2 regions of the Pseudomonas iranensis genome follow, and region 2 is predicted to be linked to the other one. Evidence: riboswitches for the same ligand, from Rfam matches in the RefSeq annotation. Region 2 holds a riboswitch; the other holds the start of a gene.
The links. A riboswitch is a leader RNA that binds a small molecule or an ion and turns the genes downstream of it on or off. The one in region 2 is predicted to bind cobalamin.
Positions count from the first base shown of each region.

Region 1: another riboswitch for cobalamin. It lies ahead of cobO (cob(I)yrinic acid a,c-diamide adenosyltransferase); the one in region 2 lies ahead of cobW (cobalamin biosynthesis protein CobW).

Region 1 covers NZ_CP077092.1:1,996,947-2,000,515, forward strand. The annotation lists gene HU724_RS08880 (PQQ-dependent sugar dehydrogenase) at 1-858, opposite strand, end outside; gene HU724_RS08885 (hypothetical protein) at 925-1,509, opposite strand; cobalamin riboswitch at 1,673-1,902, shown strand; gene cobO (cob(I)yrinic acid a,c-diamide adenosyltransferase) at 1,984-2,595, shown strand; gene HU724_RS08895 (cobyrinic acid a,c-diamide synthase CobB) at 2,592-3,569, shown strand, end outside.
Region 2 covers NZ_CP077092.1:2,890,698-2,894,266, reverse strand. The annotation lists gene cobN (cobaltochelatase subunit CobN) at 1-855, opposite strand, end outside; gene cobW (cobalamin biosynthesis protein CobW) at 859-1,923, opposite strand; cobalamin riboswitch at 2,023-2,234, opposite strand; cobalamin riboswitch at 2,845-3,063, shown strand; gene HU724_RS12955 (CbtB domain-containing protein) at 3,187-3,384, shown strand; gene HU724_RS12950 (CbtA family protein) at 3,396-3,569, shown strand, end outside.

The DNA of each region.
Region 1 (3,569 bases), 890 kb from region 2:
GTCGCTGCCGATTTCGTCACGCTCGTTGACTGCTGTCCACAATGCGCCGCTGGTAGGTTCCCAGGCGAGGCCGTTGGGGTTGCGAATGCCCGAAGCAAAGATCCGATGATTGCCGGTCGCGCGATCGACTTCCCAGATCGCCGCGCGGCCTTCTTCCTGATCCAGACCGTTTTCGCCGACGTTACTGTTCGAGCCGACGGTGACGTAGAGCTTGTTGCCGTCCTTGCTGGCGATGACGTTCTTGGTCCAGTGGTGATTCAGCGTGCCGCCAGGCAAGTCGACGACTTTGATCGGTTGGGTCTTGATCTCGGTGGCGCCCGGCTCGTAGTTGAAGCGCAGCAGGCGGTCGGTGTCGGCAACGTACAAATCATTGCCAACCAGCGTCATGCCAAACGGCGAGTTGAGGTTCTGCAGAAATACCGTGCGGGTTTCTGCGACGCCATCGTGGTCGGCATCACGCAACAGGGTGATGCGGTTCGGGCTGGGCACGCCGGCACCGGCCTTGCCCATGACTTTCTTCATCACCCAGCCACGAATGCCTTTGCTGTCATCGGGCTTGGGCGGCGCGTTGGTTTCCGCCACCAGCACATCGCCGTTGGGCAGCACATAGAGCCAGCGCGGGTGATCGAGGCCTTCGGCAAACGCTGCGACCTGAGTGCCGGCCGCAGCGGTCGGTTTCGCACCTTCCGGCCAGCCCACCGCCGGGGCGATGTTGACTGTCGGGATCAGCGTCTTGTTCGGTTCGGGCAGTTTCGGTGACGGACCGGTGCCGTCGGAGACTTGCAGGCTGGAGGTTTCACCGCAGGCGGCGAGCCCGCCTGCGACGGCGATGATGAGAGCGAGTGGGGCCTTGCGCATTGCTGATCTTCCCTATGAATGCATTCCTAAACATAGAGGAGGGCGCAGGCCCGATGGTTCAACTGCTCAACCGCGGGCTTCCTTGAACAGCACGGCGATGCCCGGATGATAGTTGCCCGTGTCGCTGTGCAATTTGCGATAGGCGTAGGGGAAATACCAGGCCACTGCGCAGGTGTGTTCCTTTTGCAGGTCGTCGACCATGTCCTGCAGTTCTTCGGGGCTGGCGCTGTGCTGGGCTTTTTGCGGAGCGATGAAGAGGCAGCCGAGCTTGAGATCGCTGGCGTAGCTGATGCGCTTGGCATCAGCGGTGATGTCGAGCAGGGCCTGGGTCAGGTTAAGGTTGTTGACCCGTGGCCAGCGTTGCGTGGCCTGGATGAACGCGCGGTCTTCGGCGCCGGCAATCAGCAGATCTGCGCGGGCATTGCGTTCGCCTTCTTCGTTCTGTTTGCGCGTGGCGGTGTCGTTCAGCGTGACCATTTCAGCCATCCACGCCGCTGCCGCGAGCAGGCCGAGATTGGCTTTTTCGTCGTGCCAGTACGGCGTGTCGTTGTCGCCGCGAACGGTGTTGTAGCGATCGATACAGTCAAACCAGCGTTCCAGCAGCGGGCGCAGGAATTCCAGGCGCGGGTTGCTGATGATCATGCCTTGCATCGTCGTCATCCTTATTGTTGTAGTGGGCTTTTTGGAAAAAAGCATGGCTCTTTGATATCACCTGTCACAGTCTGGCACAAGATTGCCGCTGCACAATTGATCAGCGGCAGTTATTCGCGCGCAAAGCGCCTCTTCAATTGACGCTCCACCCCCAACCCTCTAACCTTCGCCGCTTGTTTCAGGTGCTCTGTGGCCCCGCGTCGACAGAGTGAAACAGGGAAGCCGGTGAGGGTGGTCTTCAAGCGAAGCCACGACGATCCCGGCGCTGCCCCCGCAACGGTAAATGAGTGAAAACTGCGCCTTGAGCCACTGCCTCGAAAGAAGCGGGAAGGCGCGCAGTCAGGCGAAACGCCGCTCATGAGCCCGGAGACCGGCCTGATCCATCTCAGCGGCATCACGGTGGGCGATGCCAGGCTTTTTGCCGTCTATTCTTGTGCCTGCCCGCCGTTATCCAGCCTCAACGGAGAGCTCCCCATGACTGATTCCCCCGAGCGTGACGAGCGCCATCTGGCGCGCATGCAGCGCAAGAAAGCCGTGATTGACGAACGCATCGCCAACTCGCCCGACGAATGTGGCCTGGTGCTGGTGCTGACCGGCAATGGCAAAGGCAAAAGCAGTTCGGCGTTCGGCATGCTCGCCCGCGCCATGGGCCACGGCATGCAATGCGGCGTGGTGCAGTTCATCAAGGGCCGCAACAGCACCGGCGAAGAATTGTTTTTCCGCCGCTTCCCCGAGCAGGTGCGTTTCCACGTCATGGGCGAAGGCTTCACTTGGGAAACCCAGGATCGTCAGCGCGACATCGCCGCGGCGACCGCCGCTTGGGAAGTCTCGCGCGAATTGTTGCGCGACCCTTCGATCGGTCTGGTGGTGCTCGACGAATTGAACATCGCCCTCAAGCACGGCTACCTCGATCTCGATCAGGTGCTCAGCGATTTGCAGGCGCGTCCGCCGATGCAGCACGTGGTGGTCACCGGTCGCGGCGCCAAGCCGGAAATGATCGAGATGGGCGACACGGTCACCGAGATGGGCATGCTCAAGCACGCCTTCCAGGCCGGGATCAAAGCGCAGAAAGGCGTCGAACTTTGAAGCAACCACGTCACTGCCCGGCGGTGTTGATCGCCGCGCCGGCCTCCGGTCAGGGCAAGACCACCGTCACCGCTGCACTCGCCCGTTTGCATCGCAATCAGGGGCGCAAGGTGCGCGTATTCAAATGCGGTCCGGACTTTCTCGACCCGATGATCCTCGAGCGCGCCAGCGGTGCGCCGGTGTATCAACTGGACATGTGGATGGTCGGCGAGCAGGAAAGTCGCCGCCTGTTGTGGGAAGCCGCCGCCGAGGCTGATCTGATTCTGATTGAAGGCGTGATGGGCCTGTTCGACGGCACGCCATCCAGCGCTGATCTGGCGCGCCACTTCGGTGTGCCGGTGCTCGGCGTGATCGACGGCACCGCCATGGCGCAGACCTTTGGCGCCTTGGCGCTGGGCCTGGCGAAGTATCAGCCGGACTTGCCGTTCGCTGGCGTGCTGGCCAACCGCGTCGGCACCTTGCGCCATGCGCAATTGCTCGAAGGCAGCCTCACCGAAGGTTTGCGCTGGTACGGTGCGCTGTCCCGCGAGACCGGCATCGAATTGCCGAGCCGCCACCTCGGTCTGGTCCAGGCCAGCGAATTGAATGATCTGGATCTGCGTCTCGACGCGGCTGCCGATGCGCTGGCCAGCAGTTGCCAAGTTGCGCTGCCACCAGCCGTTGAATTCGCCGCGCCTGAGGTCATCGCCGCCGAGCCTCTATTAAAAGGTGTGCGCATCGCCGTCGCCCGTGATGAAGCCTTTGCCTTCACCTATGGCGCCAGTCTCGATCTGCTGCGGGCGATGGGCGCCGAGCTGCAGTTTTTCTCGCCGATCCGCGACACGCAATTGCCCGAGGCGGACAGCCTGTATCTGCCGGGCGGTTATCCGGAACTGCACCACGTCGCGCTGGCGCAAAACACCACGATGCTTGCAGCAATCCGCGCGCACCACGCAGCGGGCAAGCCGTTGCTCGCCGAGTGTGGCGGCATGCTT
Region 2 (3,569 bases):
GATGTTGCGGCGAAACGGGCGCAGATGCGGCGCTTCGGGGCTGGACTGGGCAAAACCGGTGGTGTTGAGAATCACCCCCGCCTCGACTTCATCCAGCCAGTCCTCGACCACCGACAGACAACCGGGTTCTTTCAGACTGGCCACCGCGATCGGCAGCGGATTGAGCCCGGCTGCCTGCAAACGCTGACAGAACACATCGATGAACGCCGTGTTCGCCGCCTGCAAATGCGAGCGATAAAACAACAGCGCCGCCACCGGTTGACCATGCAGCCATTCGGCTTGCCAGTCGCTCAGCGCAGCGCTGTTTTTCTGTGGGTGATAAATCGCCGTGCGCGGCAGGGTTTGCGGCTCGCCCCACGAATAATCCCGGGCAAACCATTGGTTGCCCAAGCAGCGGAAAAAATCCAGCGCATTGCCCATGCCGCCCTGACGCAGAAATTGCCAGAGTCTATCGCGTACTTCGGCGCTGACCGTGCTCAAGTCACTGAGCTCGGGGTCCGGGCGGTCATCGCCAGGCACCAGAATCAGTTGCACGCCGCGTTCGGACAACTCGACCAGCCGCTCGACGCCGTAGCGCCAATAGGCAATGCCGCCATGCAGCGAGATCAGAATGACTTTGGCGTGGCGCAGCACTTCGTCGACGTACAGATCGACCGAAGCATGATTCTGCACCTGCATCGGGTTGGCCAGACGCAGGCTCGGGTAGTCATCGGGCAATTGCTGCGCAGCCTCGGCGAGCAGCGCCAGGCTGGAATCGCCGCTGCACAGGATCACCAGCTCGGCGGGGGTTTGTCCGAGATCGGCAATGTTGTCGTCCGAGACGAATCCGCCGGGCTGGGTCCTGAGCAGGTGCATGGTTTAAACGCTGAGCGCAGCGCGCAATTGCGCTTCGAGTTGTGCGGCATCGAGTTCCTGGCCGATCAGCACCAGACGCGTGACGCGCGCTTCTTCGGCGCCCCACTGACGGTCGAAATGCTTGTCGAAACGCGTGCCCACACCCTGGATCAACAGGCGCATCGGCTTGTGCGGAATCGCCGCGAAGCCTTTCACGCGCAGAATGCCGTGTTGCACCACCAGTTGCGTCAGCGCGTCGAGCAGCAGGCTTTCATCGGCTTGCGGCAGTTCGATTGAGATCGAATCGAAGGCGTCGTGATCGTGATCGTCGTCATCACCGTCATGGTGGTGATCGTGGTGACTGTGACGGCTGTCGATGTGCTCCTCAGAGCCGGCACCGAGGCCGATCAACACGTCGAGCGGCAGGCGGCCGTTGCTGGCTTCGATGATTTTTACCGCTGGCGGCAGCTCTTCGGCGACTTCAGCGCGCACCCGAGCCAGATCTTCCGCGCTGGTCTGGTCGGCTTTGTTGAGGATGACCAGGTCAGCACTGGCCAGTTGATCGGCGAACAATTCGTGCAGCGGCGACTCGTGATCAAGGTTCGGATCGAGTTTGCGCTGGGCATCGACCTGATCCGGGAACGCTGCGAAGGTGCCAGCAGCGACGGCCGGGCTGTCGACCACGGTGATCACCGCATCGACAGTGCAGGCACTGCGAATTTCCGGCCACTGGAAGGCTTGCACCAACGGCTTGGGCAAGGCCAGGCCAGAGGTTTCGATGAGAATGTGATCAAGATCGCCGCGACGGGCGACCAGCTCGCGCATCACCGGAAAGAATTCTTCCTGCACCGTGCAGCACAGGCAGCCGTTGGCCAGCTCATATACGCGGCCGCTGGCCTCTTCTTCGGTGCAGCCGATGGTGCATTGCTTGAGGATTTCACCGTCGATACCGAGCTCGCCAAACTCGTTGACAATCACCGCGATGCGCCGGCCCTGAGCGTTGTCGAGCATGTGCCGCAGCAGCGTGGTTTTGCCCGAACCGAGGAAACCGGTGACGATAGTGACGGGGAGTTTGGCCAGTGTTTTCATCGGTATGCCCTTTGGCAAGCGGCGGGCATACGGGACGAGAACCGGCAGCGCGCATGCACGCCGGAAGCATTCGCCACCGGATCACCCCGCCCGGTTGTAGTGAGAATCTGTGACGAGGCAGGTCTCCTGGCTGACGGCGTTCAGGCGCTGGGCCTGGCGTTCATTGCGCCTTCCCGCTGGCTCATCGGTTGAGCTGGCAGTGGCGTGGCAACGAACATCACCGTTCACAGTTGCGGGGGCAGCCGCGGCTTTGACCGCGTTCCCTTCTTAGCTTCGGCGAGTGCCGAAGAACCTCGAAAGCGCAAGGCTACGCATGGGTCCGTCGTGGGTCAATGGGTCGGTGAGTCTGAAACTGGGGGTATATCCGTTGCTGCGGTAACGGCTTCCTATGGTTTCGCTCTTACAGCGAGTCCCTTTTTCAAACGCCGGAGTGCCGGCACAGCAAAAAGAAACCAAAAGGCTTTGCCCCGGCGTACGGCCCGCTCGCTGGGGCTCGGGGTACCTTCGTTACGGGACCGATCCGGGCGCAGCCTGCTGAAGGGGCAAAAGATCAAAGCCAAAGCAAAAGCCAGATCTAGAGCCCCTCACCCTAGCCCTCTCCCCGAGGGAGAGGGGACTGACCGAGGTGTTTAGGCGAAATACGCCGACTTGCGATATCGAGTCGAATGCAGATTCTGAAAAGCCCGCAAATCGGCTCCCTCTCCCTCGGGAGAGGGCTGGGGTGAGGGGCAGCAACAACACAAATTAAAAGCCGAACACCCACGCTTTTCACCACTCAATAAGCCGAGTGTCAGCTCGCCTGCTCTTGATCTTGATCTTGATCCACCGGCGACGGATATACACACAAAAACATCAGAAAAATCCCCCACCGCAGCACTGAAAACTTCCCGGAAATTGACTAAAAACCCAAACCCATGTTTTCCTGCCCACCTTGTTACGGGTGCCCTTCACAGGGTGAAACGGGAAACCGGTGAATCATGTGCTTTACTCAAAGCCATGTCAGTCCGGTGCTGCCCCCGCAACGGTAAGCGAGCGAAGCGTCAGATCCACTGTGCCCCGGCATGGGAAGGTGATGCTTGCAGGTCGGCCTTGTGCCAGCCCCTCGCAAGCCCGGAGACCGGCCCGCAACACCCAGCGCGCGCAAGCGCCGCTGACCACAAACAAACCCGCGGTGGGCGGGCGCTGTTCGAAATCCCTGCGTGCCCTGCTCGCAGGGATTTTCATGCGCTCTGTTTACCCGCTGACATTTCAGAGGGAAGCGCTATGTCGATCATCAGCAACACCGTCAGCCACACTGACCACATCTCCAGCAGCACCACACTCGGCCAACGCGTCGCCGCCGCCCTCTTCGCCTCGATCCTCGGTGCCAGCCTGGTCTGGTTCGCCGGTTTCTCGCACATCGAAGCGGTGCACAACGCCGCCCACGATACCCGCCACAGCGCCGCGTTCCCGTGCCACTGAGGCCTTTCAACATGATCAAGCGTATCGCGCAAACCGCAGGCTTCACCGGCCTGCTGGCCGCCCTGCTGCTGACGTTGCTGCAGAGCTTCTGGGTATCGCCACTGATTCTTCAGGCCGAAACCTTCGAGAAATCCGAGCCGGTCGCCGAAGCTCACCAACATGCCACCGGTACCGCCGCCCACAGC